One region of the Vogesella sp. XCS3 genome, then DNA from elsewhere that is predicted to be linked to it. Evidence: riboswitches for the same ligand, from Rfam matches in the RefSeq annotation. Region 1 holds a riboswitch; the other holds the start of a gene.
The links. Region 1 has a riboswitch for glycine ahead of glyA (serine hydroxymethyltransferase). Riboswitches for the same ligand answer to the same signal wherever they lie in the genome.
Positions count from the first base shown of each region.

Region 1 (15,539 bases):
CCACAAACTGGTTGAACGCTTCGGCAATCTGGCCGACTTCGTCACGGTTGCCTACCGGCAGGGTTTTGGTCAGGTCGCCCTGGCCACTCGCTACCTCTACCATGGCTTTATGCAGCACGTTCAGCGGCGCCAGCATTTTGGCCACACCGGCGTAGGCCAGGATACCCGCCAGCACCAAGGCTGCCACAGCCAGGCCGGCCATCACGGAAAGCAGCTGCTTCACCGGTGCCAGTGCAGCCGCCTTCGGCACCACCACGCCAAACAGCCAGCTGGTTTTCGGTACCGGGTACAGCGCTACCAGGTCGGTAACGCCATCCTGCTCTACCTCCTGGATCTGGCCATCCTTGCCCAGTGCGCCCAAGTCAAAGCCTGGCATTACTTCGCCAATTTTCTTCAGGCCGGAATCTTTCTGCGGGTGGGCAATCACGTCGCCTTCGGCAGTAACCAGGAAGGCAAAACCGTCACCTGGCAGCTTGGCCGCGGTCACTTCTTGCACCACACGCGCCAGGGTTACGTCACCCCCCGCTACCGCTACCAGGTTGCCACCATCCTTGCGCGCCTGGGCAAAGGTAATGATGGGGCGTTTGGTGGCGGCATCGATGTACGGCGGCGAGGCAATCGGGCCTGCTGCGTCTTTGGCAGCCAGGTACCAAGGGCGCACGGTAGGGTCGTAGCCCGGTGGCACTGGCGACCCGCCAGTGAACTGGGTCATGGTTTTATCCGGCTGGCCGACATACATATCGTCAAAGCCACCGGCATCGCGTGCCTGATCCAGCATCGGCTTGAGCTCGCCCGTACCGAAGCGCGGCAACACCGAGCCCACGATTTTCTGGCGGCTATCTACCCATTCGCTGACAAAGCTAACCTTGTTGTCAGCAGCCATCTTGATTTCGTTCTGGATTTCTTGTTCCAGTGCCGAGCTCATTTTCAGGTACGCCACGGTACAGAACACCACGGACAGCGTGGTGAGTACCAGCAGGACAAAGATCATCAAGCGCGTGCGTAGTGTCATGATTCGAGCTTCCCCTGAATGTCTATTGATATGTTTTTTCGGACTGCGCGATGGTACTACCAAGCACGCCAGCCAGCTTCCCCAGGCACCACAAAACAATTTGCATACAAAATACTGTCGAAATGGCACGTGATCATGCCAAAGTGAGCCGGATACAAAACGTTTCTCTCTCACTTGTAAGCATTTTCATTGAATTTATGCGCCAAGAGGGGGACTTTGGCCAACGAAATCTTTAAACCTTGGTGTGCCCTTTTGTTTGTTAGCCAAATATTTCAATACATACAAGTTTTTTTAAGTTATCCATAAATGCAAATGTCAATAACTGCACAAGAAACAGTCAAGGGCTAGTGCATGGATTGTTGCAATAAAGCTATAGCGTGCCGCACCTTGGCCGGCAGCACATCGCGGCGCGGCGTTACCGCGTAGACCGGCAGGGCCGGTGCCTGCCAGTCTGGCAGCAGCTGCACCAGCAAACCTGCTTGCAGCTGGGCACGCACTTCCGGCTCGGGCTGCATGGCGATACCCAGCCCATCCAGTGCAAAGGCGCGTGCCGACAACATGCTGTTGCTGGCGATGCGGCAGCGCAGCCGCAATATTTCCACCTCGCCCTCCCGCTGCAAACGCAAAGGTGTCAGGCCGTGTTCCTGCTCCAGCCCTATCCAGTCGTGCTGGTACAGCTGGCCCGGCTGCAGTGGCGTGCCGCGCGCCGCCAGATAGGCCGGCGCCGCCACCAGTACAAACGGCCAATCGGCCAGATGGCGCGCCACCAGCGTGGAATCCGGCTGGTTACCGGCGCGCAGCGCCAGGTCGATGCGGTGCTGTACCAGGTCTATCATCTCGTCCTGAAAAAACAGGCGCAGGCTCAAACCAGGGTTGGCCGCCAGCAGTGGCGCCAGCGCCTGCCCCAGCACCCCGCCGGCAAAACCGCTGGGGGCGGCAATACGCAGCTCGCCCACCGGCTCGTCACGCAGCGCCGCCATTTGTACGTTGGCCTCATTTGCTGCGGCCAACATGGCGGCGCAGCTGCGGTAAAACACGCTGCCGGCTTCGGTGAGCGTGAGCTTGCGGGTAGTGCGGTGCAGCAGCGCCACCTGGTGCTGCTGCTCCAGCCGCCGTACGTGCTGGCTCACCGCCGATGCGGTCATGCCCAGCTCACGCCCGGCTGCATTCATCGAACCCTGCTCGATCACCGCGGCAAAGACTGCCATGCTGCGTAGCGCTTCCATCGTGAACCTCAGCTTAACAATGATTGAATTCCATAACGGATTATCAGCCACAGGCGCGTGATCTACCATGCAGTTATTCCCCTACCCCACCCGAAAGGACACAGCATGAACATCGCACTCATCGGCGCCAGCGGTTTTGTCGGCCAAGCTCTGCAACAGGAACTGCTGGCCCGCGGCCACCACGTTACCGCCCTGGTCAGCCGCCCGGAACGCGTTGCCGCTGCGGCCAACCTTACCGTCAAGGCCAGCAACGCCTACGACGCCGACACCATCGCCCGTGACGTAGCCGGCCACGACGTAGTGATCAGCGCCTTCAACCCGGGCTGGGACAAAGCCGACATCCGCACACTCTTCCTGCAAGGCCACGATGCCATCGTGGCGGGCACCAAGGCCGCCGGCGTGGCGCGTTTCATCGAAGTGGGCGGCGCGGGCAGCCTGTACGTGGCACCGGGCCTGCAGCTGATCGACACCCCGCACTTCCCGGCCGAATACAAGGAAGGCGCCGAAGGCGCACGCCAGGCACTGAACAAGCTGCAAGACGAAACCGTGCTGGACTGGGTATTCGTGTCGCCGCCAGCTTTGCTGGCACCGGGCGAGCGCAGCGGCCAGTACCAGCTGGGTGCCAACGACCTGCTGATGGACGGCGAAGCCCCGGCCGGCATCAGCGTGGCCGATCTGGCGGTGGCCATCGTCGATGAAGCCGAGCAGGCACGTCACCATCGCCAGCGCTTTACCGTGGCGGCAGCCAAATGAAGCGCCTGTTAACCGCCACCCTGTTGGCCGCAAGCCTGGCCAGCACCGCCCTGCCCGCGCTGGCCGGCCCGCGCGAGGACGCCAACAAGGCACTGGTGCTGGCTTTTTACGACGCCGCCTTCGGCAAACTGGACGCCGAGCAAGCAGCCACCTACCTAGCACCCGGCTACATCCAGCACAACCCGGAGGTGGCCAACGGCGTTGCGCCGCTGCAAGACTACGTGCGCTGGATCCGCGCCAATAACCCGCAAAGCCGCGCCAGCATCAAGCGCGTGCTGGCCGACGGTGACCTGGTGATGCTGCACGTGCACAGCCAGGACAAGCCAGGCGAGCTGGGCGTGGCTGTGGTGGACATCTTCCGCGTGCAGGACGGCAAGATTGCCGAGCACTGGGACGTGATCCAGCCAGTGCCGGCCAAAGACGCTAACGGCAACGGCATGTTCTAGCCAGCCGGCAAAACGCCCGCTACGCCGCCCTGCTTGCCCTGCGCAAGGGGCGGCGTTTTGCTGCGTTTGCACATCGATAGTTTCATCTCACGCATTGACAGTGGCACTCGCCGTCTTCTAGATTCTGCAAGCCACGCCGGTTGACAGGTGCCATACCTGCCCCGGCCGCAACCACAGGAGAGACTGCCCTTGCGGCAGCGCCGAAGGGGAATCGCCCCAGAAACTCTCAGGCAAAAGAACTGTGGACGCGAGGCACTCTGGAGAGAAGGTTGGCCGCAAAGCCGCCTCGCCGAAGGACACCCGGTACGCAATCGCGCGCCGCAATATCTCAGGCACAAGGGACAGAGGGGGCATCGTCCGGCATGGCCGGGCGGGTGCCCTCGCCTTTGTGCCAGCCATGCCCCTGCCCGCCCATGCCGTTACGCGGCACCCTGGGCACCCCGCCAAAGAGCCATGCACACGGCTGCCGCTGCAGCCAGACACGACATGGAGACAGATATGTTCACGCAAGACATGCAGATTGCCGGCTTCGACGACGCACTGTGGGCCGCCATCCAGGCCGAAAACCAGCGCCAACAAGACCACATCGAGCTGATTGCCTCGGAAAACTACACCAGCCCGCGCGTGATGCAGGCGCAAGGCACCCAGCTCACCAACAAGTACGCCGAGGGCTACCCCGGCAAGCGCTACTACGGCGGCTGCGAGCACGTGGACGTGGTGGAACAGCTGGCCATCGACCGCGCCTGCCAGCTGTTTGGTGCACAGTATGCCAACGTGCAGCCGCACTCCGGCAGCCAGGCCAACGCCGCGGTGTATATGGCGCTGCTGCAGCCGGGTGACACCATCCTGGGCATGAGCCTGGCACACGGCGGCCACCTTACCCACGGCGCCAGCGTCAATTTTTCCGGCAAGATCTACAAGGCTGTGCAGTACGGCATCAACACGGAAAGCGGCGCCATTGATTACGACGAAGTGCAACGGCTGGCCACCGAACACCAGCCAAAAATGCTGGTAGCTGGCTTCTCCGCCTACTCGCTGGTGGTGGACTGGGCGCGCATGCGCCAGATTGCCGACAGCGTTGGCGCCTGGCTGTTTGTAGACATGGCGCACGTGGCCGGCCTGGTGGCCGCCGGGCTCTACCCCAGCCCGCTGCCGCACGCCCATGTGGTAACTACCACCACCCACAAGACGCTGCGCGGCCCGCGCGGCGGCCTGATCCTGGCGGCCAACCCGGACGAAGCCTTGGTGAAAAAGCTGCAGTCGCTGGTTTTCCCCGGCATTCAGGGCGGCCCGCTGATGCACGTGATCGCCGCCAAGGCGGTGGCCTTTCTGGAGGCGCTGCAACCCGAATTCAAAACCTACCAGCAGCAGGTACTGGATAACGCCCGCACCATGGTGGCGGTGTTCCGCCAGCGCGGCTATACCGTGGTATCGGGCAAGACTGACGACCACCTGTTCCTGCTGAGCCTGATCGACAAAGGCCTCACCGGCAAGGCCGCCGACGCGGCGCTGGGCGCGGCCTGCATTACCGTCAACAAGAACGCGGTGCCGAACGACCCGCAAAGCCCGTTTGTCACCAGCGGTATCCGCATTGGCACCCCGGCCATCACCAGCCGCGGTTTCGGCAGCGCCGAAGCCGGCCAGGTAGCGCACTGGGTATGCGATATCCTGGACGATATCGATAACGCAGACGTTGCCCCGCGCGTACGCCGCCAGGTGGCCGAGCTATGCGCGGCCTTCCCTGTGTATCGTTAAAACGCACTGCAGCATCGGTAGTGCACACAGCGGCGGCATTGCTCAGTACAATGCCGCCGCTGCCCCGGCAGCACCTGCACACCACGGCCCACACAGCCGGACAGACAACACCCGGGGCGCTACCCGCGCCCGCACCATAAAAAGAGAAGCAGCATGGCTATCAGCGTATTCGACCTCTTCAAGATCGGCATTGGCCCGTCCAGCTCCCACACCGTTGGCCCGATGCGTGCCGCCCGCCAGTTTGTGGCGCGGCTGGAAAAAGACGGCCTGCTGGCCACCACCGCCAGCGTAAAAGCCGAAATGTTCGGCTCGCTGGGCGCCACCGGCAAAGGCCACGGCACCGATACGGCCGTGCTGCTGGGCTTGCAGGGCGAATACCCTGACCTGGTCGACACCGACGCGGTAGACGGCATGCTGGCCGCCATCCGTGCCGACAAGGCCATCCGCCTGTTGGGCAGCCACGTGGTGCCTTTTGTCGAAGGCGAACACCTGATCCTGCACAAGCGCAAGGCGCTGCCCTACCACCCCAACGGCATGATCTTCGAAGCGTTTGCGGCCAACGGCGATAGCCTGTCCAAGCGCGCCTACTACTCGGTGGGCGGCGGCTTCGTGGTGGACGAAGCGGCCATCGACGCCGGCTTCACCCCGCCCGGCGTCACCGAGCTGAAGCACCCGTTCAAGACCGGTGCCGAGCTGCTGGCGCTGTGCCAGCGCCACGGCAAGTCCATCAGCCAGATCATGCTGGAAAACGAGCTGGCCTGGCGCAGCGAAGATGAAGTGCGCGCCGGCCTGCTGAACATCTGGCAAGTCATGCAAAGCTGCGTGAAGCGCGGCTGCGAGCGCGAGGGCATTCTGCCCGGCGGCATGAAGGTAAAACGCCGCGCCGCCGACATGTACCAGAAGCTGCTGGCCTCGCCGGAAGCCGCGCTGCGCGACCCGCTCACCGTGATGGACTGGGTCAACCTGTACGCGCTGGCGGTAAACGAAGAAAACGCCGCCGGTGGCCGCGTGGTCACCGCGCCGACCAACGGCGCGGCCGGCATCATCCCGGCGGTGATGCACTACTACGCCCGTTTCATTCCAGGTGCCAACGACGACGGTATCGTGCGCTTTTTGCTGACCGCTGGCGCTATCGGCATCCTGTTCAAGCTGAACGCGTCGATCTCCGGCGCCGAAGTGGGCTGCCAGGGCGAGGTGGGCTCGGCCTGTTCCATGGCAGCAGGCGGCCTGGCAGAAGTGCTGGGCGGCACGCCGGAGCAAGTGGAAAACGCCGCCGAAATCGGCATGGAGCACAACTTGGGCCTGACCTGCGACCCGGTAGGCGGCCTGGTACAGGTACCGTGCATCGAGCGCAACGCCATGGCGTCGATCAAGGCGATCAACGCCGCGCGCATGGCGCTGCGTGGCGACGGCCAGCACTTTGTATCGCTGGACCGCGTGATCAAGACCATGCGCGACACCGGCCGCGACATGAGCACCAAGTACAAGGAAACCGCACGCGGCGGCCTGGCGATCAATGTGATCGAGGTGCCGGTGAATATTGTGGAGTGCTAAAGACTTTTATCGTTTGAAGATTGTGATTACGGCACCCGCAGCCCGTTGGCGCGAGCCGTACAAAAGCATAGCCCCCAGGTTTTAAGCCGCCGATTTGTTTGAGCCGCGTGACGTTAGCACGCGGCGAGTTCGGCGGTGCCTGGGGGCTGTGCTTTTGGGCGGGGTTTCGAGCAGCCCCGAGTCGCCTTTTCTTTGGGTACTTTCTTTTGGCGACGCAAAAGAAAGTACCCCGTCCGCCGGGCGGAACCGGCAATGCAAAACACAATCCGCGCAGCGGATTCAATACAGGATGACCGTAGAGACCAATATGGCGCGGCCTATCCCCTGCCAAGCTTGTACCTAAGTCACCCTCAGGCAAAGCGCGCCGGCGAGTACGGCTCGGGGTCGGTAAACGGCTTCTCGCCCAGCATCATCTCGGCCAGCAGGCGGCCGGAAACCGGCCCCAGCGTCAGCCCCAGATGGCTGTGGCCAAAGCAGAACCACAAACCTGGGTGACGCGGCGCGGCGCCGATCACCGGGCGCATGTCCGGCAGACACGGGCGGCAGCCCACCCATGGCTGGGCGTCCACTCGCTCCCCCAGCGGGAACAGGCCCTGCGCCAGCGCTTCGGCTTGCGCCAGCTGGTTTGGCGTGGGCGGTGCGTCGCGGCGTGCCAGCTCCACCCCGGTAGCCAGGCGCAAGCCACGCGCCATCGGCGCCACCAGAAAGCTGTTTTCCATGTCTACCACGGTGCGCTGCAAGCCGGGGCCGCGCGCATGGTAGTGCATGTGGTAGCCGCGTTTCACCTGTAGCGGGATGCGGTAGCCCAGCGGCGTGTACAGGTCGTCCGACCACGGCCCCAGCGCCAGCACCACTTCGCGTGCCTGGTACACACCCGCGTCGGTATGTACCTGCCAGCCGTTGCCGGCCTGGCGCAAGCCCTGCACCGCGCATTGTTTCAATACCCCGCCCAGCGTCTGGAAGTAGGCCGCGTAGCCGCGCACCAGCGCGCCGGGGTCGCGGATGCTGTGCGGGTCGTGCCAGTGAATCGCCCCGCTAAAGCCCTGCCCCAGCCCCGGCTCGGCCTGACGCAGCGCCACCGCGTCCAGCACGCTTACGCCCAGGCCGTATTCGCGGGCGATACGCTGCGCATTGGCCGCTTCGTCAAAAAATGCAGCCTCGCCGCGCCACGCCTCCAGCAGGCCTTCGCTGCGGCGCAGCTCGGTCACACCGGCGGCGCGAATCCAGGCGTCGTGCTCGGGCAGGCAGGCTTCCAGCAAGGGCAGCATGGCGCGGCCGGTAGCGGCCAACCGTGCCGGTGCCGACTCGCGCCAGTACTGCCACAGCCAGCCGGCGTAGGATGGCAGCGTGGCCGGGTGGTAGCGCACGTCGGGCGAGCGGTTGGCCGCCAGGCGCAGCACCGACGACAGCTGGCGCGGAAAACCGTACGGTATCACCGCCGCCCGCTCCAGCAGGCCGGCGTTGCCGTGGCTGGTTTCTTCACCAGGCGCGCGCCTGTCCAGCAGCCATACCTGACGGCCACGTTGCTGCAGGGCCAGGGCGGCCGATACGCCGACCATGCCGGCACCCAGTACGATTACATCTGCATCCATGCTGCTTGTTGCCTTCCTGCTGCCGCGCCAGGGTTGGCCGCGGCGATAGTCAAACGATGCGGCCAACCCTGGCGCACCGGCGCCCGGCGGCTAGCCGGGCGGGTAAAAACCTACTTGGCGATAATGTCGCGCTTGAAATACTTTTGCGACAGGCGGCTCAGGGTGCCGTCCTGCTTGAGTGCGGTAATGGCCTTGTCCAGCTCGGCCTTCAGCGGGTCGCCCTTGCGTACGCCAAAGCCGGTGCCCTCGCCCAGGGTGGCAAAGTCACTCAGCACCTTGCCCTTGAACTCGAAAGCCTTGCCCTGCGGCTTGTCCAGAAAGCCTTCCTGCGCATTCTGCCCTTCCTGAACCGAGGCATCCAGGCGGCCGGCGGCCAGGTCCAGATAGATCTGGCTCTGGTCGCGGTAGGCCACGACCTTCACGCCTTCACGCTCCCAGTGCTTGCGCACAAAGTCTTCCTGCGTGGCGCCCTGCAGCACGCCGACGGTCTTGCCCTTCAGCGCAGCCACGGTGGGCTGCAGCTTGCTGTCACGCCGCGCCACCATCTGGATGGGCACGATGTAGATCGGCACGGTGAAATCAATCGATTCGCGGCGCTTGGCGGTAATGTTCATCGCCGAGTTGATTACCTCGAACTTGCGCGCTTTCAGCCCCGGAATCAGCCCCTCGAACGAGGTTTCCACATAGCTGCACTTGGCGGCCATGCGTTCGCAGATGGCGTTGCCGATCTCGATGTCGAAGCCCACCAGCTTGCCGTCGGGCAGCTTGCTTTCAAACGGGGCGTAAAACGGCTCCAGCCCCATGCGGACGGCCTGGCCACCGGCCAGCGCAGGGCCGGCCAGCAAAGCGATGAGGGGTAGCAGATAGCGGCTGGCAGTGCGGGTTTTGCTCATGATGATTTCTCCTGGCGGGGTCCGGCCCGGCGGGTGCCGGTAGCGGGTGGCGGCTCGTCTTGGCCGCTTGCCGGCAAGAATAGATAAAATTTCCATCATGGACAATTTTTTTCTTCATCGCTAAGCTAGGGGCATTGCCATTCGCCACGCCATGACACCATGCACGCTATCAATCACCACGCCGCCCCGCTTGTCCTGACCGCCGACGCCATCCGCCCGCACCTGCCGCAGCTGCCGGTACGCGAGGTGCTGCTGCAATTGTTCACCGCACTGGGCCAGGGCCAGGCGGTGCAGCCACCGCAAACGCTGACACTGTTTCCGGGCGACACCGGCGACGTCATCACCTATCAGGGTGTGCTGGCCAGCCAGCAGCTGTTTGGCGCCAAGCTGTCGCCGTATATCGTGACTGGCGGCAAGCCGCTGGTAACCGCCTGGACCAGCCTGTTCTCGATGCACACCGGCCAGCCACTGCTGTTCTGCGACGCCAGCCTGCTCACGGTAGAGCGCACTGCCGGCACCACCGCACTAGCAGTAGCGCTGCTGGCGCGCCCGGACAGCCAGCAGCTCGCGCTAATCGGCTGCGGCGCTGTCGGCCAGGCCCACTTGCGCCACGTGCTGGCGCTACGGCCGTGGACGCGCATCCGCGTGTTTGCCCCTGGCCTGGCAGCAGACAGCGCCCTGCAGGCACAGCTGCTGGCGATGGATGCCCGCATCGAACTGGCCACCTCGGCCGAAGACGCTGCCGCCGATGCCGACGTAATCATGCTGTGTACCTCAGCAGGCAGCCCGGTGCTGGACGTGGGCGCGCTGCGCCGCCCGGCGCTGATTACCTCGATCAGCACCAACGCGCCCCAGGCGCACGAGATCGCACCGGCGCTGCTACCGCAGCTGGACGTGTACTGCGACCACCGCGACAGCACCCCTAGCCGCGCCGGCGAAATGGTGTTGGCCGCACGCGACCACCAGTGGCAGGCCGATGCCATCCGTGGCGACCTGGCCGAGCTGGTGACCGAACGCTGCCCGCGCCCGGACTACCAGCGCCACGTGTTCTTCCGTTCCATCGGCATGGGCCTGCAGGACATCGCCATCGCCCACGCCCTGCTGCAACGCGTGCAGCAGGCCAACTAGGGTATCGATAAAAGGTTGGCCGCACTTGTGGCCAACCTTGCGCTACGGCACTATGCCGTCTCTGCCCGGAACCCATGCCCATGAGCCAAGCTGCCCACGCTACCGACCTGCTTCTATCCCGCTACGCCCACCTGGCCGACAGCATTGCCAAGCTGTTTTTCCCCTACGCCGAGGTGGTGATCCACGACCTGGCCGAGCAGCGCGTGCGCTACCTGGCCAATAACCTGTCGCGGCGCGAAATCGGTGACGAATCCGGGCTGGAAGAGATCGAGCGCACCATTGAAGACCGCTTTGTCGGCCCTTACGAAAAGCTGAACTGGGACGGCCGCCGCATGCGCTGCGTCAGCAGCGTACTGTTTGACGATAACGGCCAGGCGCTGGGCGTGATGTGCATCAACTTCAACATCGCGGTGTTCGAGGACATGCACGGCATGCTGGGCATGCTGCTCAAAGGCGCAGGGCTGGTAGAACAGCCGGCCGAGCTGTTCCGTGACGACTGGCAGGAACGCATCAATACCTTCATGCACGGCTGGCTGCAGCAGCGCCAGCTGGCGCTGAATGGCCTCGCGCGCGAGCAGCGGCGCGAGCTGGTGGCGGCGCTGTACGCCGAAGGCGCTTTCCAGGGCAAGAGCGCCACCCATTACATCGCCAACGTGCTGAGCCTGGGCCGCGCCACCGTGTACAAGTACCTGAAAGAATTGAAGGAAGGTGGTCTCTAAGACCAAGTGCAACAGGACTAATGTTTCACAGCTTGTCGTGATTCAATCACGGCATCCAAATGTTCTGGTAAATCCCTCAATCGGCATCTTGAAACCCAGCTCCGCACGTAGCCGAGGGTTCAGCCCCAGTGCGATCACATCCAACTCTTGTAATGACCCAGCCCTTTCTGCACAGGTCAGGCTGCTAATTGATACGCCATCACTGGCGTCTTCATCCCCAAAGCCTGGTGCGGGCGTCGGTGGTTGTAAAACCCGATCCAGTCTGCAACAACCCAGCTGGCGTGCGCCAGGTTTTCAAAGCGGTGCCGATGCGCGCACTGATCTTTCAAGGTGCGGATCACCCGCCCCACCATGCCGTTCTGCTAATGAAGGGTTCTCTTCAATCATCTCTTTGATGGGCTCGACCAGCTGCGGCTGCAGCTTGGGCGCGGCCTTTTGCGGGCGGTAGTACAGCGTGCGACGCGGCACGCCGAACCAGCGGCACAGCTTGCTGATGGGCACCTGGATGCCGTCGTCTGCCAGTCCCTGCCGGACGAGGTGAACTACTTGTCGTCCTCGCCCAGCAGAGACTGCAGCTTTTTTCTGGCACGTAGCTCCAGCATGGCTTCGCCGTATGCTTCCTGCAGTGCTTTGAGCTGCTTTTCGTACTGTTCGCGGATGTCCATCGGCTTGGCACGCAGGGCGTTCTCCATGCCGCGCTTGGCCTCATCGACCCAGGTTTCGATCTCGGAGGGGCCAGGTCGAAGGCGCGAGAGGCTTTTGCCACCGTGCGCTTGCCTTGAATGATCTCCATCACCAGCGCGGCTTTGCGCTTGGCGGTCCAGCGTTGATGTCGTCTTCCATGGTCATACTCATCACGTGCTCCTGTGTGAATTATGACCTGCAGGTTTTTAGTGGGTAATTACAAATCTACGGTTTCCGGAGCAGAACGAGATGGTGGAGCGGGTGATCCGCACCTTGGTTGCTAAATCCTACTTTTGCCAACAATCAGCACTTCATTAGTGGGAATTTCCACATATTCAGGCAATGCCGATATGGTGACATCAAATGCCGCCCTGTATTCCACGGGCGTTCGACTCAATAGCCTATCGACATATACTTCTGCCCGTTGCACCATTTTGTATGGCTTGTATTCGACTAGTTCCACTCCGATTTTACCCAGCACAATCTCCGTGGCGTTTCTAGTCCAATAAGTCAAATGTTCTACTGGTTTGTAGTAGTAAGGAATTACTCCCTCAGCGTCCACGGTCGTCATAACCAACATACCATCCGGCCTCAAGTAATTTTTTAGCTCTTCCAGTACAGCAACAGGGTCAGCAAGATGCTCCAATACGCCCCAAAGCGTAATGAAATCAAACTGTTTCACTGGCAAGTCGTCCAGATTCTTATAGCATCGGGCCTTGTTAACACCGTTGAAATCAACACCAAAACAATTTTCACCAGCTACATCTACAAAATCTGCCGCACCCGTACCAAAGTCCAATACAGCTTGCTGCTCACAATAGCCTAAGCCATTCAATAGTTTGATATTTCTTAGCGCATTGCGCATTACAACATCCGAGGGCGCACGAACATCCGTATAGGTCGAGTAAAACACTGCCAGTTGCGCGGCAGATGGCATCGGAGAGGTATATTCAAGTCCGCACTGCGGACATTTATAAATACCATACTCATTAACAGGTACAGCATAGCTGCCACTTTCAGCAGAGCACACTGGGCAAATGCACTTTTGGCCACTTCCGCTCATCATCATCTCCCCCGCAAGATTAACAATACGCACCAGAAGCGTACTGGCAAGAACTTTACTAACAAAATGAATTTGACTAATGGCTAATCACCGCAGCAACCATTGCAGCAGGTCTGATTATCCATAGCACAAAAATACCTGACAGCACGCACATATTGAATAAATCAATGCCATTGAATATATGGCCCGAAAAACGCGCTCAGTCTTCTTTTTGCTGCAGGAACAGCGTCAGCGTCAGCTCGCCGTTTTCGCCTTTCACGCTGCGCACGTTCTGCAGGCTAAGGTCGGACGGCAGCAGCAGGCTGACACCGTGGCCGATACCCACCTTGCTCCAGCTCTTTTCCAGCCGTTTGGCCACCGACTGCGCCGGCAGCGGCGCGTCGCTTTCCAGCGAAAAGCCGTAGCTTTCGGCGGCATTGTCGAACAGGCGACCCACCTCTTCCGGCCCCACGTAGCGCTCGGCCATGCTACCCATCTGGCGCGGCGACAGCTCCGGCTCGGTCTTGCACAGGTTCATCACTTCGTCCTTGAAGCGTACCTGTTCTTGCGGGTCGTCGATTTCTTCCGAGATCTGCTCCAGCACCTCGGCTACCACCTTGCTGCTGGTGCTGGTATCGGGCACGCGCATCGCCTGCAGGAAGTCGTCCAGCCAGAACTTGGCCTCGTTGCCCTGGCGGTCTACCGCGTACAGCAGCGGGCCGTGCTCCAGCAGCAGCGCGCCCTTGTCGATCAGGCGCGGGTTGATGCCGCTGGCGTGGCTGATGTCGAACACCTCGCCGCTTTCCACAATGGTGAGGAAGTCTTCCTGGATTTCGGCTTTGAACAAGCCCAGCGCGCGTACCTCGCGGTCGCCGTCACTCAGGCCGGAGAACAGGATCACCAGCAGGTCGCCGGCCATGATATTGGGGTGCTGCGAGCGGGCGTACAGGTGCTTGGCGATGCGCTGCGACACCTCCAGCAGGTCGGCCTCGCCGCGGAAGAACTGGCGGCTGTAGTGGTACAGCTCGTTCAGGTTCAGGTCGCTCTCGTGATAGAACTGGTACTTTTTCTTGTCGGAGACAATGCCCTTCAGGTAGCCGTCCAGAATCAGCGCCGACACGCCTTCGTCCACCTGGGTGGCCTTGCCGGACAGCTGCAAGGGCTCGCTGCGGGCCGGGTTGCCGACACGGTGTACCACGAGGCGTTCTACGCGGGCTTCGGTTATCTGCATGATGCTTCCTGTTGGGGGCTGAAAAACGGGTGGCGATTATCGCACATCCGGCCGCCAGGCTCTAAGCCTGGCCAAACTGCAATGCGGCCAACCTGGCATACAGCGGCGAGCTTTGCAGCAGCTCTTCGTGGCGGCCTTCGGCCACGATGCGCCCATCCTCCAGCACGATAATGCGGTCTGCCTGTTTGACGGTAGCCAGGCGATGGGCAATCACCAGCGTGGTGCGCCCGGCAGCGGCGTGCTCCAGCGCCTGCTGCACCAGCTGTTCCGACTCGGCATCCAGCGCGCTGGTGGCTTCGTCCAGCAGCAGGATGGGCGGGTTTTTCAGGATGGCGCGGGCAATGGCAATGCGCTGGCGCTGGCCACCGGACAAGCGTACGCCGCGCTCGCCCAGAAAGCTGTGGTAGCCCTCGGGCAGCTTTTCGATGAAATCGTGCGCGGCAGCAGCGCGGGCAGCGGCGATCACTTCGTCGTCGCTGGCGTCGGGGCGGCCGTAGCGAATGTTCTCCAGCGCGCTGGCGGCAAAGATCACCGTGTCCTGCAGCACAATGCCGATGTGGCGGCGCAGCGCGGCCGGGTCCAGCTGGTCGATGGCGACACCGTTGAGGCGGATGCGACCAACTTGCGGGTCGTAAAAGCGCAGCAGCAGCTGGAACAGCGTAGTCTTGCCGGCGCCAGACGGCCCCACCAGCGCCACGTGCTCGCCCGGGCGCACCTGCAGGCTCAGCCCCTGCAGCGACGGCTGGCCGGGGCGCGAGGGGTAGGCAAAGCTGACATTATCCAGCTGCAGGCCTTCGCCTTCTGGTGGCAGCCATTGCGGCTGTGCGGGTGGCTGCACTGGCGAGCGCTGCGCCAGCAAGGCCAGCAGGCGCTCGGCAGCACCGGCGGCGCGTTGCAGGTCACCCCAGACTTCGGCCACCGCACCAATGGCACCGGCGGTCACCACCGCGTACAGAATGAACTGCGCCAGCTGGCCGCTGCTCATCTGCCCGGCCAGCACGGCGTGCGCGCCTAGCCACAGCACAAACACGATGGCACCGAACACCAGCAAGATCACCAGCGCGGTAAGCTGGCTGCGCGCCATGATGCGCGCCAGTGCGGTATCAAAACTGCGCGTCACCGAGGCATCAAAACGTGCCACTTCGTGCCCTTCCTGCGCAAACGCCTGTACCGTCTGTACGGCGTTCAGCGCCTCGCCCGCCATGGCGCTGGAGTCCGCAATACGGTCCTGGCTGGAGCGCGACAGTGCCCGCACACGGCGGCCGTATACCAGAATCGGCACGATGACCAAGAGCAGCGTCAGCAAGATATAGCCGGTCAGGCTAGCGCTGGTCACCGCCAGCATCACCAGGCCACCCAGCATCAGCAGCACATTGCGCAGACCCATGGACAAGCTGGTGCCCACTACGGTTTGCACCAGCGTGGTGTCGGTAGTCAGCCGTGACAGTACCTCGCCGGTTTGCAGCGTTTCGAAGTATTCCGGGCTCATGCCCACCACGTGCCG
Region 1 is NZ_CP085530.1:443,210-458,748, reverse strand. Features, by position in the region: gene LCH97_RS02015 (methyl-accepting chemotaxis protein) at 1-1,012, opposite strand, end outside; gene LCH97_RS02010 (LysR family transcriptional regulator) at 1,357-2,220, opposite strand; gene LCH97_RS02005 (NAD(P)-dependent oxidoreductase) at 2,344-2,991, shown strand; gene LCH97_RS02000 (nuclear transport factor 2 family protein) at 2,988-3,437, shown strand; glycine riboswitch at 3,602-3,689, shown strand; glycine riboswitch at 3,691-3,786, shown strand; gene glyA (serine hydroxymethyltransferase) at 3,936-5,192, shown strand; gene LCH97_RS01990 (L-serine ammonia-lyase) at 5,346-6,746, shown strand; gene LCH97_RS01985 (FAD-binding oxidoreductase) at 7,097-8,338, opposite strand; gene LCH97_RS01980 (transporter substrate-binding domain-containing protein) at 8,449-9,231, opposite strand; gene LCH97_RS01975 (ornithine cyclodeaminase family protein) at 9,391-10,359, shown strand; gene LCH97_RS01970 (transcriptional regulator) at 10,440-11,078, shown strand; gene LCH97_RS18825 (transposase) at 11,255-11,431, opposite strand; gene LCH97_RS01960 (hypothetical protein) at 11,373-11,579, opposite strand; gene LCH97_RS01955 (hypothetical protein) at 11,621-11,770, opposite strand; gene LCH97_RS01950 (bifunctional 2-polyprenyl-6-hydroxyphenol methylase/3-demethylubiquinol 3-O-methyltransferase UbiG) at 12,043-12,858, opposite strand; gene LCH97_RS01945 (nucleoid-associated protein) at 13,025-14,035, opposite strand; gene LCH97_RS01940 (ABC transporter transmembrane domain-containing protein) at 14,097-15,539, opposite strand, start outside.

Region 2 (15,539 bases), 1.2 Mb from region 1:
CAGGGCTACGTCGGCGCCCATTTCGGCTGGCGATTTCAGGGCGACCAGTGCCATCACGTCGGCGGCCACGATGGCGACGCCACCTTTGGCTTTGACGGCAGCAATGTACGGGGTCAGGTCCAGCACGTCGCCGGCTTCGCCCGGGTACTGGAACAGCGCGCCGAAGTAGTCGCCGTTGCCGGCTTCTTCCGGGTGGCCCGACACCAGCTCGAAACCGAAGTATTCGGCGCGGGTTTTCAGCACGTCCAGCGTTTGCGGCAGCACGCGGCTGTCTACAAAGAAGCGGTCGCCTTTTACCTTGGAAGCGCGACGCGCCAGCGCCATGCCTTCGGCGGCGGCGGTGGCTTCGTCCAGCAGCGAGGCGTTGGCGATATCCAGGCCGGTGAGGTCGATCACCATTTGCTGGAAGTTCAGCAGTGCTTCCAGGCGGCCCTGGGCGATTTCAGCCTGGTACGGGGTGTAGGCGGTGTACCAGCCCGGGTTTTCCAGCACGTTACGCAGGATCACACCGGGGGTAATCACCGGGTAGTAACCCATACCGATAAACGATTTGTTGATGACGTTCTTGCTGGCCACGGTTTTCAGGTCGGCCAGGGCGTCTACTTCGCGCTGCGCAGCCGGCAGGTCCAGCGCACGGTTAAAGCGGATGCCGGCGGGCACGGTTTGCGCCACCAGGTCTTCCAGCGAGCTGGCACCGATTTCGGCCAGCATCTGCTGCTGTTCGGTATCGCACGGGCCGATGTGGCGGGCGATGAATTCTTGATGATTGAAGAGTTGCGAGAGAGACATGTCTGCGATTCCGTCTAATCGATTAGCCACGAAAACACACGAAAAAACACCGGTAGGGCAACAGCTCAAACCTGTTGCGGCGTAACCCAAAGCTGGGCGTACTGCGCCAAAGGTGTAGCAGCCTGGTCGTGGCACTCGCCTCAAGCGCCGCCAGCCATTTTTGTGTCCTTGCGTGTGTTTCCGTGGCTAATAAAAAAAAATGCCCCGCCATCTTGCGATGGCAGGGCTGTCTTATCAGGCGCCGATTTCGGCTGCGTAGGCAGCGGCGTCCAGCAGGCCGTCCAGATCAGCAGCGTTGGCCGGCTTGATCTTGAAGAACCAGCCTGCGGCGTACGGCTCGCTGTTGGCCAGCTCAGGGTTGGCTTCCAGCTCGGCGTTCACTTCCAGGATTTGGCCTGCGATCGGGGCGTATACGTCGGAAGCGGCTTTTACCGATTCCACCACGCCGGCTTGCTCTTCGGCAGCCAGGTTGGCGCCTACGGCGGGCAGCTCGACAAATACGATGTCACCCAGCAGCTCTTGCGCGTGCTCGGTAATGCCTACGGTTACGGAGCCATCGGCTTCCAGGCGCAGCCATTCGTGGCTGGATACGTATTTCAGTTCGGCAGGAATGTTGCTCATCGTTTCTCTCCAGAAAAATGTGTCGTGTTGGTGTAACGGGGCAGGCGCTCGCTCGCCCCGTCGTTATACACCAGCTTATTCAAAAACTTTCTTGCCGTTACGCACGAACGGCATTTTCACCACACGCACGTCGGTCAGCGTGCCGCGCAGGTCTACCTGGGCGGTAGCACCGGTGGCTGCCGGTACACGGGCGATGGCGATGGAATGCTTGAGGGTGGGCGAGAAGGTGCCGCTGGTGATGATGCCTTCGCCGATACCGTCTACCACAACCTTCTGGCCTTCGCGCAGTACACCACGGCCTTCCAGCACCAGGCCGACCTGCTTCATGGCCACGCCGGCGGCTTTTTGCGCTTCCAGCGCGCTGCGGCCGATAAAGTCGCGGCCTTCGGTCATGGCGATGGTCCAGCCCATGCCGGCTTCCAGCGGGGAGACGCTGTCGTCCATATCGTGGCCGTACAGGTTCATGCCGGCTTCCAGGCGCAGCGTGTCGCGGGCGCCCAGGCCGATAGGCGCCACGCCGGCGTCTTTCAGCTCGTTGAAGAAGGTGATGGCTTCGGTAGCGGGAATCATGATTTCCAGGCCGTCTTCCCCGGTGTAGCCGGTGCGGGCAAAGAACCACTCGCCGGATGGCAGGCCCTGAAACACTTTCAGCGCGCGGATAGCGTCGGCTAGCGCCGGCTTCACGCTGCACACCTTGTCGATGGCGGTAGGGCCTTGCACGGCCAGCATGGCCAGGTCGCGGCGCACTTGCAGCTTCACATCGAAACCGGCGGACTGCTTGTCCATCCAGGCCAGGTCTTTTTCGGTGGTGCCGGCGTTAACGACCATGCGATAACCAAAAGCGGTGAGGTATACGATCAGATCGTCTACCACACCGCCTTGTTCGTTCAGCATGCCGGAATACAGCGCCTTGCCCTCGAAACCCAGCTTGGCCACGTCATTGGCAATCAGCTTTTGCAGCCAGGCCTTGGCGTCGCTACCGGTGATGTCCACCACGGTCATGTGCGACACATCGAACATGCCGGCGTCGCTACGCACGATTTCGTGCTCTTTCAGCTGCGAGCCGTAATGGATGGGCATGTCCCAACCGGCAAAATCGACCATTTTCGCGCCGGAGGCGAGATGGGCTTCGTATAGGGGGGTGCGTTGCGGGGCTGTCATGGCAGGTCCTTGTCCGAGCGTGAGTTTCCTCTGTTTCTCACACCCCTCTGTCCCTGCACCTGAGATTTTCCGGCATTGCGCCGTTAGCCCCTTCGGTGGGCGCATCCTGTGCGCCGCTCTCCAGATTCTGCGGGGAAAACCCCGATTCTTGCAGTCCTTTTGCCTGAGCGATTGCGGGTGCACTTGCGCCTTCGGCGGCGGTTCTGCCCTGCGGGCAAACCGCTCTCTCCTGCGGAATGCGCGCATTATCGTTGCCACAGCGTGGCTTGGCAAGCTGGATTTGGCAGCACTGTGGCTGCGGTTTGCCGGGTTTTGAACAGATGAACAGGCACAGCCAATGCGCTATGCTATATAGCTATCAAATGTCTTGCAGCAACGGCCTTTGGCCGGCAAAAACATTAGCACCCGGCTTACCATGCCAACACATACCGGACAACTCAAGCGCACAAGATGGCCATGGCACAAGACCAAGCCCCCGCTTTTTACCCTTCTGCCATCACGCTGCCAGCCCACCAGGGTTTGACGGCACAGGTCATACAGGAGAACGCCATGCCGTCATTATCGATGGACGAGATTCTTGCCAATCTGGAAAGCTATAGCGAACATGCCGCGCGGCTGGCGGGCCCCGGCCGGCCATACGCCACCGTGCTGCACGATACCCTGCAGCACGTTACCGCACACTTGGCGCCGCTGGAAAAATCACTGGTGATACGGGCCGCGGCCCAGGCTTTTGGCCGCGCGGCGGAGAGTGCCCCTCTGCTAGAAACTGCCATGCCTGGCGCAAACGATATCGGGGCGCATTGTCTGCTACATGGCGAAAACCACCTGATTCCGTTCAAGCTGGACTGAGCAGGGCCAAGGTTGGCCGCAAAAAAACCAGGCCCGGCATACCGTGTACGCCGGGCCTGCTGTCATGTTGGCCGCAAGCTACCCTGCCCTGCTTAGCCTTTCACCAGCCGCTCGCGCAGCTGCCACAGATAAATAGGCAGGCCGGCCAGCAGCAGCAGCACGCCCCACATCACCACCTCGGCACCCGAGCCATAAATGGTCCACATGGCAAAGATGAAACCGCCAAACGAAAACGCCAGCGGTGCGTACCAGTCGCGGCGTGTGAACTGGCGGTGGCGCTTCAGCATCACCGCCAGCAGCGCCATGGCGCAGAAAGCATACGGCAGCAGCGTGGTGGCGGTAGCCAGCAGGATGACAAATTCGAAAATCTGCACGCCACTGTCGCCGCCAGCGTACTTGCTGGCCAGCAGGATGGTCACCAGCACGGTAGACAACAGCAAGCCTACGATAGGCACACCGGCCTTGTTTTCACGCACAAAGAAGCGCGGGAACAAATGGTCGCGTGCGGCCGCGGCCGGAATATGGCCCTGCATCAGGCACCAGCCGTTCAGCGCGCCAAAACAGGACACTACCGCGCCCAGGCCTACCGCGTAATACGCCCAGTTGCCCCACAGGTGGCGGGCAGCGTCGGCAAACGGGGCGCTGGATGCGGCCAACTGGCTGGCCGGCATTAGCCCCTGCAGCGCAATGGTGCTCAGGATGTACAGCCCGGCGGCAATCAGCGTGCCCAGCACGGTGGCACGCGGGATGGTGCGCTCCGGCTGATCCACGTCACCGGCCGGCACCGACGCCGACTCCAGCCCCAGAAACGCCCACAGCGTCAGCGCCATGGTGGCGGGGATCGCCTCGCCCAGCGGCTTGTGCTGCGGGTTGAATTGCACGAAGTCCGGGTTCAGGTACAGCAAACCGGCGATGGTAACGCCACCCAGCGGCAACAGCTTGATCAGCGTGGTGACAATCGCCACGCGGCCCGAGCTTTGCGGGCCGCGGCTGTTGATCCAGGTCACCAGCCAGATCAGGCCGATGGCGGTGGCACCGGCGGCCAGGTTGCTCTGGTTCAGCACCGGAAAGAACACCCCCAGGTAGCTGACACCAGCCACGGTCAGCGCGGCGTTGCCGGCCCACAGCGCGATCCAGTACCCCCAGGCAATCAGAAAACCGGCAAAGTCGCCAAAGCCTTCGTGAATATAGGCGTAAGGGCCACCAGCTTTATGTGGCAGCAGCGTGGCCAGCTTGGCAAACACCAGCGCCAGGCAAATGGCGCCCAGCGAGGTAATAGTCCAGCCAATCAGCGACGAGCCACCGTATTGCGCCAGCGACGCCGGCAGCAGAAACACGCCAGAGCCGATCATATTGCCCACCACCAGGGCGGTACACATCCAGAAGCCGAGCTTGCCCGGTGCAGCCTTAGTCATGGCGGCCTCCTTGACAGGCAGGGGAAACAGCGGAAACAACAATGCACGGCCAGGCCGCACGGGGAATGAGGTATTGCATGGAAAGTCCTGATTGTTCTTGGGTTTTGCTGGTGTCCACAGGCCCACCCCTGTCTCGGGGCGTGGCCATGCCGTACACAGAGCGTTGCACGGCATCACAAAACAAACAGGGCCCCGACGAGGAGGCCCTGCTGCTGTGCACAAAATTATAGCGGTTTTTGGCTATGTCAGGACGATAGGCCCGACCGGTACCTGCGCCAGCCGCCAGTTTTGTCGCGCCCACTGCCATATCTCGTCGCGTGTCTGTACGTGGTTTGGCACCGGGTGCCCTAATCGTGCCAGCGCATCGCGCAACTGCTGCGCGACGTTGGCCGCATCAATCGCCGGAGCCAGCGTCTGCTTGGAAAGTTTCTCGCCCGCCGCATTCACCATCACCGGCAGGTGGCAATGTGTCACCGGCGGGCCGCCCAGACACTGGCGCAGCCACAGCTGGCGCGGTGTGGATACCAGCAGGTCGGCGCCGCGCACGATATCGGTCATACCCTGCGCAATGTCGTCCACCACCACCGCCAGCTGGTAAGCCCAGAAACCGTCGGCCCGCAGCAGCACCACATCGCCGATATCGCGCTGCAGCTGCTGGGCGTAATGCCCCTGCAGCCGGTCCTCAAATGCCAGCTCGGCGTCGGGCACGCGCAAACGCCACGCCCGTGCCTGCCGCCCCGCCGCCACGTCGTGGCGGCAAGTGCCGGGGTAGACCATGCCATCCACACCACGCAGGCCCGATTCGGCAATTTCCTTGCGCGTGCAGGCACAGCCATAAGCGTGGCCGGCGCGGATCAGCTGATCCAGCGCTGCACGGTACAAGTCGTGACGGTCATGCTGCCACACCAGCTCGCCCTGCCACTCAAAACCAAAGGCTTCCAGCGTATGCAGGATGGCACTGGCAGCGCCGGGCATTTCACGTGGCGGGTCCAGGTCTTCCATGCGCAGCCACCACTGGCCACCCTTGCGATGCGCCTCCAGATAGCTACCCACCGCCGTGGTGAGCGAGCCGGCGTGCAACAGACCGGTAGGACTGGGGGCAAAACGGCCACGGTATGGCGCGGTAAAAAGCGAGGCTGACATGGCAGGAAAAGACGACAACAATGAGTAGATGAACAAGCAAGCGCGGGGGCCGCAGCATGACGCACGTTGTAACCGAAGCCTGTATCAAATGCAAATACACCGATTGCGTGACGGTATGCCCGGTGGACTGCTTTCACGAAGGGCCCAACTTTCTGGCTATCGACCCGGACGAATGCATCGACTGCACGCTATGCATTGCCGAGTGCCCTATCGATGCCATCACCACCGACAGTGACCTGCCCGCAGATCAGGCGCATATGCTGGCACTCAATGCCGAGCTGGCGGCGCAGTGGCCGGTGATCAGCAGCCAGAAAGCCCCGCTGCCAGACCACGAGCACTGGGCCACCCAGCACGGCAAACTGCCCTTGCTGGAACGCTAGGCATAAAAAAGGTTGGCCGCGGCCAACCTTTTGTTTTGCTTGCCATGCCAGACGGGCTAGATGAACAGGTCGATATCGCCACCATGCTTTTGCTCGGTATCGCGGTCGATACGGCGGCGGTAGCTTTCTTCTTCCTGCACCAGGGTTTGTTGCGGGTTGATCTTTTTCACCATCACCTTGCCGGTATCGGTAAAAAAGTAGATCTTGCGCGCAATATCCAGCCCCAAGTCCTCGGCCACGATAGGGATGTTCTCCTGCGCCAGGAAGGCGCGCACGAAACCGGCGTTGCGCTGGCCGATGTTCACCGTGGTCATGCCGGCAATCACATTACCGCCGCCAAACACCTTGGCTTCCAGCGTGCTGCGGTTGGCGCCCAACTTGAGCATGTCGTTAATCAGCAGCTCCATGGCGTGGGTACCAAAGCGCGCGGGCATCAGGCGGTCGCTATTGCTGCTGCCTTGGTCCGGCAGCATGAAGTGATTCATGCCGGCAATGCCGGTTTTGCGGTCACGCAAACAGGCCGAGACACAGGACCCCAGCACGGTAACCAGCAGTAAGCCGTCTGCGGAGGCTTCGTACTCCCCTGGCAACAGCTTGGCGGCAGCGCGGCCGAAGCTTTTATCGAAATATCGATGATGAGCCGTACCGGCGATTGTCATCCGGCGTCCCTCGTCGATTTGCCAGCCAGATAGGCCAGCACCCGTTCTGCCACTTTATCCAGCGAGGCCACCTCGTGTACCGCACCGATTTCGTAAGCAGCCCGCGGCATGCCATACACCACACAGGAAGCCTGGTCCTGGCCGATATTGAACGCCCCGGCTTCGCGCATGCGCAGCATGCCTGCCGCACCATCCCGCCCCATACCGGTAAGAATCACCCCGACGGCACGCTTGCCCAACAGGTTGGCTGCAGAGTCGAACAACACGTCGACAGCCGGACGGTGGCGGTTCACCGGCTCGCTCTGGCTCAGCTCGGTTACAAAACCGCTTGCCACCTTGCGCAGGCTAAGGTGGGAATGGCCAGGCGCAATGTAGACGTGCCCGGGCAAAACAGGCTGCCCGTCGGTAGCTTCACATACCGACATGGCACAGCACTGGTCCAGGCGGCGCGCAAAAGACAGGGTAAAGTTTTCCGGCATATGCTGCACCACCAGCACCGGCGGCGTATCAGCGGGCAAGGCAGACAGGAACTCGCGCAGGGCCTCGGTGCCACCGGTAGATGCCCCCACCACGATGATGGCATCGCGGGGCAGGATGGCAGAGGCGGCAGGGATGCGCGGCTGGGCGGTGGCACTGTCACGCTGGATAAAGCGCGCCGGCAAACGCACGCGCGCATCGGCCGCCATACGGATTTTCTCGCAGATTTTCTCGGCGTAATCCAGCATGCCACGGCTGATATCCAGCTGCGGCTTGGCAATGCAGTCGACGGCCCCCAGCTCCAGCGCCCGCAAGGCGGTTTCCGAGCCGCTAGCCGTCAATGAGGAAATCATCAGCACCGGGGTTGGCCGCAAGCTCATCAGACGGCGCAGAAACTCCAGGCCGTCCATCTTGGGCATTTCAACGTCAAGGGTGATCACGTCCGGGTTGGTTTCACGGATACGTTCGCGGGCAGCAACCGGGTCCGGGGCAAACGCCACGACTTCCATATCGCTTTGTTCATTGATGATCTTGCCCAGCAACTCGCGTATCAGCGCTGAATCATCAACTACGACCACGCGTATCTTGCGCTCCGGGTTCATGGTGTTTTTCCACTCGCCAGGCGGTAAGCGGTCTTGCCGCAGGGCGAAAAGGTATCGGTTATATGCTGGATATTCTCGGAATGCCCCAGCAGTAATAAGCCATGCGGTTTCAGGTACTGGGCAAAATGCTCCAGGATCCCGGCTTGCGTAGGCTTATCAAAATAGATCAGCACATTGCGGCAAAAAATTACGTCAAACATGCCTAGCTGTGGCCAGCTGCGATCAACCAGATTGATCTGGCGGAATTCCATATTGCGCATCAGGCCCGACTTGACCTTGACCATGCCTTCGTTCTGACCGCGCCCGCGCAAAAAGAACTGCTTGAGCTGCTGGTCACTGAGCTTGGCAATTCTATCGAGAGCGTACACCCCTCCGGCCGCCTTCTTCAAGACATTGGTATCAATATCCGACGCAACGATATGATAATTACCCGACCTTACCGCCGGGTCGAGCGTCATGGCGATTGAATAGGGCTCTTCGCCGGTAGACGAGGCCGAGCTCCACACACGGTAGGCCTCGCCACGGTCGGCGTGCTTCTGCGCGTGCTGATGCAGGATATCGAAGTGGTGCTGTTCGCGGAAAAACGATGTGAGGTTGGTGGTGAGCGCATTGATGAAATGCTCCCACTCGTGCGCCCCGTCGGGCGAGCGCAACAAGGCCAGGTAGTCGGTAAAGTTGGCGACACCAAGCCGGCGCACATGTTTGGCCAGCCTGGCGTACGCCATGTGGTTTTTTACCGCACTCAGGGCAATACCGGTTTTGTCGTAAAGCAACTCGCGGATGATGCGGAAATCTTCATCGGAGAAATGAAGATCCCGCGCAAAGATGCTTTCCTTATCGCTGGCTGTGCTCAGAACTCCTCCCACTCGCCTTCATCCGTCGCGGCCGGGCGTACGGCCTGGTGGTTCATGGCGGGCAACGCTTTACGCACGGGTGCGGGTGGCTGCGGCACCAGCACGCTGGCTTGCGGCTTGCGCTCCTGCTTGCGTGTCACGGCGCCGAGCTGATCCAGCTTGAAGATAGCCACGGCATCGCGCAGATTCGAGGCCTGCTCTTCCAGCGATTCGGCAGCCGCGGCAGCCTCTTCAACCAGCGCGGCATTCTTCTGCGTGTTCTCGTCCATCTGGCTTACCGCCAGGTTGACTTGCTCGATGCCGGAGCTCTGCTCGATGGAAGCGGCCGAGATTTCGCTCATGATGTCGGTAACACGGCGAATGGACGAGACGATCTCTTCCATGGTGCGGCCCGCTTCGTCTACCAGACGGGTACCGGACTCCACTTTTTCTACCGAGTCGCCAATCAGGCCCTTGATTTCTTTGGCAGCGGCTGCCGAACGCTGCGCCAGGTTGCGCACCTCGCTGGCTACCACGGCAAAGCCACGGCCCTGCTCGCCGGCACGGGCGGCCTCTACCGCCGCGTTCAGCGCCAGGATATTGGTCTGGAAGGCAATACCGTCGATCACACTGATGATGTCCACAATCTTGGTGGCACTCTCGTTGATCTCGTTCATGGTGGACACCACTTTGCCCACTACCACACCACCACGCGACGCAATATCGGAGGCACCCACCGCCAGGCTGTTGGCCTTGCGCGAGTTCTCGGCGTTCTGCTTCACGGTACTGGTGATTTCTTCCATGCTGGAGGCGGTTTCCTCCAGGCTGGCGGCTTGCTGCTCGGTACGGCTGGACAGGTTGACGTTACCAGCCGAAATTTCCTGCGCCGCGGTATTGATGGCGTCGGTGGCTTCCTTGATGTTGCCAACGATCTCTTTCAGGCGCGCTACGGTCAGGTTGGTATCGTTGCGCAGCTGGCCGAACATGCCTTCGTATTCCGCTTCTATCGTGCGGGTCAGGTCACCGGCAGCCAGGCCGGACAGCACCTGGGCGATATCGCCCAAGCCACGGCTGGACACATCCAGCAGCTGGTTCACCTGGCCGGACAAGGTGGCAAAGAAACCGGTTTTGCCATCCAGCGGGATACGCTGGCTGAAGTCACCGTTGGCCGCAGCACCCACCACTTCGGACACTTCTTTTTCTACACGTACTTCTTCGGTGCGGTCTGCCCACTCGACTACCGAGCCGATACGTTCACCGGTATCGCTGAATACCGGATTGGCGGTAAGGCGGAAGGTGCGGCCACCGACGCTGATCTGGCTGGTATGCGTGGTTTTCAGCGCTTCCAGCAAGCCGCGCTGATGCGCCGGGTTACGGTGGAAGACATCCATATTGGCACCCTGCAGCTTGCGGGCGTCAAAGTTTGGCAGTACGCGCTTGATGTCGTGCTCGGCCACCTGCAGCATGTCTTGTACGCTGCGGTTCAGGTAGATGATGTTGCGGTCGTTGTCGGCGATCATCACGTTGGACGACACATTGTCCAGCGCTTTGCGGATACGGGTGTTCTCTTCCAGCATGCGCAGGTCGGCTTCGCGCTTTTGCTGCTCCAGTGCTTCGCGCTTCAGCTGCTCGGTAATGTCCTGCCACTCCACCACAGTCCCCAGGGCGGCGCCTTGTTTGTTCAGGATAGGGGTAACGAACAGCACAAAAGTACGCACACCCACCTGGATGGTGGCCTTGTGCGGCGAACGCATGCTGGCCAGCATGCTGCGCTGGTGCTCGGGGCGCTTGTGGAAGCCATCGATATTGCTGCCTACCAGGTCACGGGCGCTAAAGCCTGGCAGCTCTTTCTTGATGTCCGCTTCGGCGTTTTGGAGCATGTCCGCTACTGCGCGGTTGGCGTACACCACGATATTGTCGGCATTGGCAATCATCACATTGGTGGCTGCGGCGTCCAGCGCGTTACGGATGCGGATATTCTCGACAGCCTTATCAGCAGCCTGCTTGATAAAGTAGAACAGGCTGCTGGTATCTTTTTCGCTAACTTGCAGCGTACTGGTTACCTCGCCGGTGGCCAGCTCTTGCATGAGTTTGGCAGCATCGGACGGCTCGCCACCAATCACACGGAACAACGAACGGCCAATCAGGTAGGCAGCCAGCAAGCCAATCACAAGGGAAGCTACTAGGAAACCTTCGGTAATCAGCAGTGAGGTGTTGGCATCTTGCTGCAGGCTGACGCCGTGCTCCTTCGCCATGCCTTCTTCGTAGGTCACCAGCGCGTCGATGGCATTCAGATACGCTTTCTGCACATCACGCACGTCGGAAAACAGAAACGCCTTGGCTTCCGGCAGCTGGCCTGCGTTGAACAGCGCGCTAAACTGACGCAGCTTGGCACGGTATTCCTGATCTGCCTTGACCAGGGCGGCCTGCATGGCCACCGACTCTTCCTCTGGCGGGTGCTGCTTCAGCACTTCCAGGGCTGCGTCGATGTTCTTGAGCTGCTCATCCAGCTCTTTTACCTGCGATGCCGCTACCTGCGGGTCGTCGGCCAGCAGGGCTGTACGTACACCGCGCGCCGTGGCATTGACGTTATCCACTACCTTGTTCACCGCACTGGCGCGCGGCATGTGGTTCCCGGTAATTTCCGCGCCACTTTCGATAATGGTCTGCAGGCGAAGTACCGACAAGATAGACGATGCGGCGATCAGGGCCAGCAGCACGCCGAAACCGATAACCAGTAACTGTTTGACTTTCATGCCTTTTCCCCTGTTTTAAACGTTGGCCGCAACAGCCGCATCCATCAACGCCATCTCGTCACTGCTCATCAGTTTCTCGATATCCACCATGATGATCATGCGCTCCCCTACCACCCCCAGCCCCTGGATGTAGTTGGTATTCATCACTGCACCGAATTCCGGCGCCGGGCGAATATCGTCCCCGGACAGCTCGATCACATCCGACACGCCATCCACTACCATGCCGACCGTGCGGTTGAGCACGTTCAGGATAATGACCACGGTGAAGTCGTTATAAATGACGTTGCCCACATCAAACTTGATGCGCATATCCACGATAGGCACGATATGCCCGCGCAGATTGATCACACCCTTGATAAAGCTGGGCGACTTCGCCAGGCGGGTTACCGCGTCGTAGCCGCGGATTTCCTGTACTTTCAGAATATCGATACCGTACTCTTCGTTACCCAGCGCAAAGACCAGGTATTCGCGTCTGATTTTGTCGGTATCACTGCTGTTGTTAGCGTCCATGGTGGCAACACCCATCACTAGCACCTGTTAATGAAGCTGCGCGGTGAGTATGTCACCGTGCGCTTTTTGTAAATTCACCCGGACAATGGCCGCCACGTCCAGAATCAGCGCGACGCGGCCATCACCCATAATGGTGGCACCGGACAGCCCCTCTACCTTGCGGTAGTTGGCCTCCAGGTTTTTCACCACAAACTGTTGCTGCCCCAGTAGCTCGTCCACCATCAGCGCTACTTTCTGGCCGCTGGATTCCACAATGATCAGGATGGATTTATCGGGCTGCGCGGCCGGAGCATCAATAGAGAAGTATTCCGCCACGCTGACAATAGGCAGGTATTCGCCACGCACACTCACCACCTGGCCACGACCGGCAATGGTTTTGACTTCACTTGGCGCAGGCTGCAGCGACTCCAGAATGTAGTTCAGCGGCAAAACATAGGTTTCGTCGGCAATCTTGATCGACATGCCATCCATGATGGCCAGCGTAAGCGGCAGGCGGATGGTCATGGTGGTGCCAATATCGACCATGCTGCTGATATCGATGCGGCCACCCATGGCCACAATATTCTTGCGTACCACGTCCATGCCAACCCCACGGCCGGAAACATCGGTAACTTCGGCAGCGGTGGAGAAGCCGGGCTCGAAGATCAGGGCCCACACCTCGGTGTCGCTCATACTGTCGGTTACCGGCAGGCCGCTTTCGCGCGCCTTGGCCAGGATCTTGTCGCGGCGCAAACCGGCACCGTCGTCGGTCACCTCGATCACGATACTGCCGCCTTCGTGGAAAGCACGTAGCGTCAAGAGGCCGGTTTCTTTCTTGCCTTTGGCACGGCGCTGCTCTGGCGACTCGATGCCATGGTCCAGGCTGTTGCGCACCAGGTGGGTCAGCGGGTCGGACAGCTTTTCGATAAAGCCTTTATCCAGCTCGGTGTTCTCGCCCACCATTTTCAGCTCGACTTGCTTGTCCAGCTTGCCCGCCAGGTCGCGTACCACCCGCGGGAAACGATTGAACACAAACGCGATCGGCATCATGCGGATGGACATCACGGCTTCTTGCAACTCACGCGAGTTACGTTGCAGCAGCGATATGCTGTTCAGCAGGTTCTCGTGCTCGACCGAATCAAGCCCAGAGCCGTACTGCATCAGCATGGACTGGGTAATCACCAGCTCGCCCACCAGGTTCAACAGCAGGTCGACCTTATCGGTACTGACGCGGATGGAGTTCTCACCGGCGCTCGGGGCAGCAGCAGGTGCGGAGCGCACCTCCGCACGAACAGGCTCTTTAACCGCGACAGGGACGGCTGGGCTACCCGAAGTGCTGGGTGCAGCAACAGGTACTGCGGCAAGGGGCTCGAACAGACCAAAACCGTCTTCTTCAAAAGCGATGCCGGTTTTGCCATTGGCCGAACCCGCTGGTAGCGGCGCGAACAGGCCGAAGCCATCTTCCTCGAACGCGATATCGCCGCTATTTGCCTCATGACTGGCAGGCAACGGGGCAAAAAGACCGAAACCATCTTCTTCGAAAGCAATGTCACCGGACGGTGCGATCGGCGGCAAGGAGAAGAAACCGACACCGTCATCTTCGACGGTCACATCCTCCACCACCTTGAATGCCTCGGGCGGCAACAAGAAAGCGAGCATTTCCACCACGTCGTCACAAGGGGACTCCGTGCCGAGCAAGGCCAGGGCCGGAATAACCGGGTCTGCCTGCTCGTCCGGTGCCTGCATGATCTGCAGACTGCCCAATGCGGCTAGCCGCTGCCACAGCTCCTCAATGTGCATGGCAACGGGTGGGTAGATTTCGATATGTAACCGGCTAGGCACCGCCGCAGCGACGGGCTGTGCAGCCGCAACGGGTGGCCGGGGCACCGCCTGGCCGGGAATGGAAAGCTGTTCCAGCTTTTGCTTGAGTACCGCAATGCGAGCTTCGTCTACAGGCTCGTCACCACGGTGGAAAGCCAGCATTTCCTTGAGCAGGTCGCCAGAGAGCAATGAGGCATCAACAATATCCCTGCTGAGCGGCAGCTCGTTCTTGCGAACTTTATCCAGCAGGTTTTCCAGTACATGCGTCAACTCGGCCAGATCGCTGAAGCCGAAGGTAGCCGCACCGCCTTTTATGGAGTGCGCCGCACGAAAAATGGCATTGAGATCTTCTGACTCTGGCTGCTGTACATTGATCGCCAGTAGAAGCGATTCCATATTGACTAAGTGTTCTGCAGTCTCATCGAAGAACACCTGATGAAACTGCGACATGTCAAAAGTCATGGACGCCCCCTAGATAATGATTTTCTGATGGTTAGCCAACAAGGCGGCGTACAACGTCTACCAGCTTTTGGGGGTCAAAGGGCTTTACCAGCCAGCCGGTAGCACCAGCAGCCCGGCCCTGGGCTTTCATCTGGTCGCTGGACTCGGTTGTCAGCATCAGGATGGGGACAGATGCGTAATTCGGCAGGCGGCGCAACGAGCGGATCAGCGTCAGGCCGTCCATGCCCGGCATATTCTGGTCGGTGAGTACCAGGTCTACCTGGCCTGCTTGTGCCTTGGATAGCCCGGCATTGCCATCGGAAGCCTCAATGACTTCGTAACCGGCACTTTTCAGGGTGAAGGCAACCATTTGGCGAATCGAGGCGGAGTCGTCCACCGTTAGAATTCTTTTAGCCATAGACTCAGCAATCCATCTAGATTAAGTGTGCGCACAATTTAAACGAAAAAGCCTGCGAAGCCACCATGTTTCTATACGTATTAGTCCATGCGTACCACTTTGGTCAATGTCATGCATGAATCCGGACGCATTTCACAGGCTGCTTGGCAAGCTACCAAACCGGCTGCGGCCAACCTGCGTCTTTAAACCGTGCGCAAGCAACCGTGCCGGCTCGTGGCTCAACGGATGGTGAAAAGCTTGGTAAAGCAGGCAATTTCCAGCACTTGACGCACGGTGTCCTTGCATTGCACCAAAGCCAGGTCTTTACCGGCAGCACCGGCCCGCTCCTTCAGCAGCAAGAGCATGCCCAGAGCCGAGCTATCCAGGTAGGGCACCTGCTCAAAGTTCACATCGATGCTGCTTACGTCAGGGTTCTCCAGCAACTCCTGGCTAGCAGCACGGAAGTCTTTGTGAACATTGAAATCAAACTGTCCAATCAGCAAGATAATCCCGGTCTTGCCTTCTACTTTCACGATGGGCTTCATACATTCCTCATCAAATGGTTTGGTTGGATTGCACAACCGGCAGCTGCAACTCGAACACCGTGCCCCGGTCATCATGTTTGTACGTAATTGACCCTTTCATATCCTCGACCACTCTCTTGACAATGGCAAGGCCAAGCCCGGTGCCATTTGCCCTAGTGGTA
Region 2 is NZ_CP085530.1:1,654,105-1,669,643, forward strand. Features, by position in the region: gene gcvP (aminomethyl-transferring glycine dehydrogenase) at 1-789, opposite strand, end outside; gene gcvH (glycine cleavage system protein GcvH) at 1,024-1,410, opposite strand; gene gcvT (glycine cleavage system aminomethyltransferase GcvT) at 1,486-2,571, opposite strand; glycine riboswitch at 2,609-2,705, opposite strand; glycine riboswitch at 2,713-2,813, opposite strand; gene LCH97_RS07850 (hypothetical protein) at 3,028-3,420, shown strand; gene LCH97_RS07855 (amino acid permease) at 3,513-4,835, opposite strand; gene gluQRS (tRNA glutamyl-Q(34) synthetase GluQRS) at 5,076-5,978, opposite strand; gene fdxA (ferredoxin FdxA) at 6,035-6,358, shown strand; gene cheD (chemoreceptor glutamine deamidase CheD) at 6,415-7,017, opposite strand; gene LCH97_RS07875 (chemotaxis response regulator protein-glutamate methylesterase) at 7,014-8,096, opposite strand; gene LCH97_RS07880 (CheR family methyltransferase) at 8,093-8,962, opposite strand; gene LCH97_RS18855 (methyl-accepting chemotaxis protein) at 8,947-11,685, opposite strand; gene LCH97_RS07895 (chemotaxis protein CheW) at 11,701-12,195, opposite strand; gene LCH97_RS07900 (chemotaxis protein CheW) at 12,223-14,457, opposite strand; gene LCH97_RS07905 (response regulator) at 14,489-14,854, opposite strand; gene LCH97_RS07910 (STAS domain-containing protein) at 15,073-15,378, opposite strand; gene LCH97_RS07915 (PAS domain-containing sensor histidine kinase) at 15,389-15,539, opposite strand, start outside.
Region 2: another riboswitch for glycine. It lies ahead of gcvT (glycine cleavage system aminomethyltransferase GcvT); the one in region 1 lies ahead of glyA (serine hydroxymethyltransferase).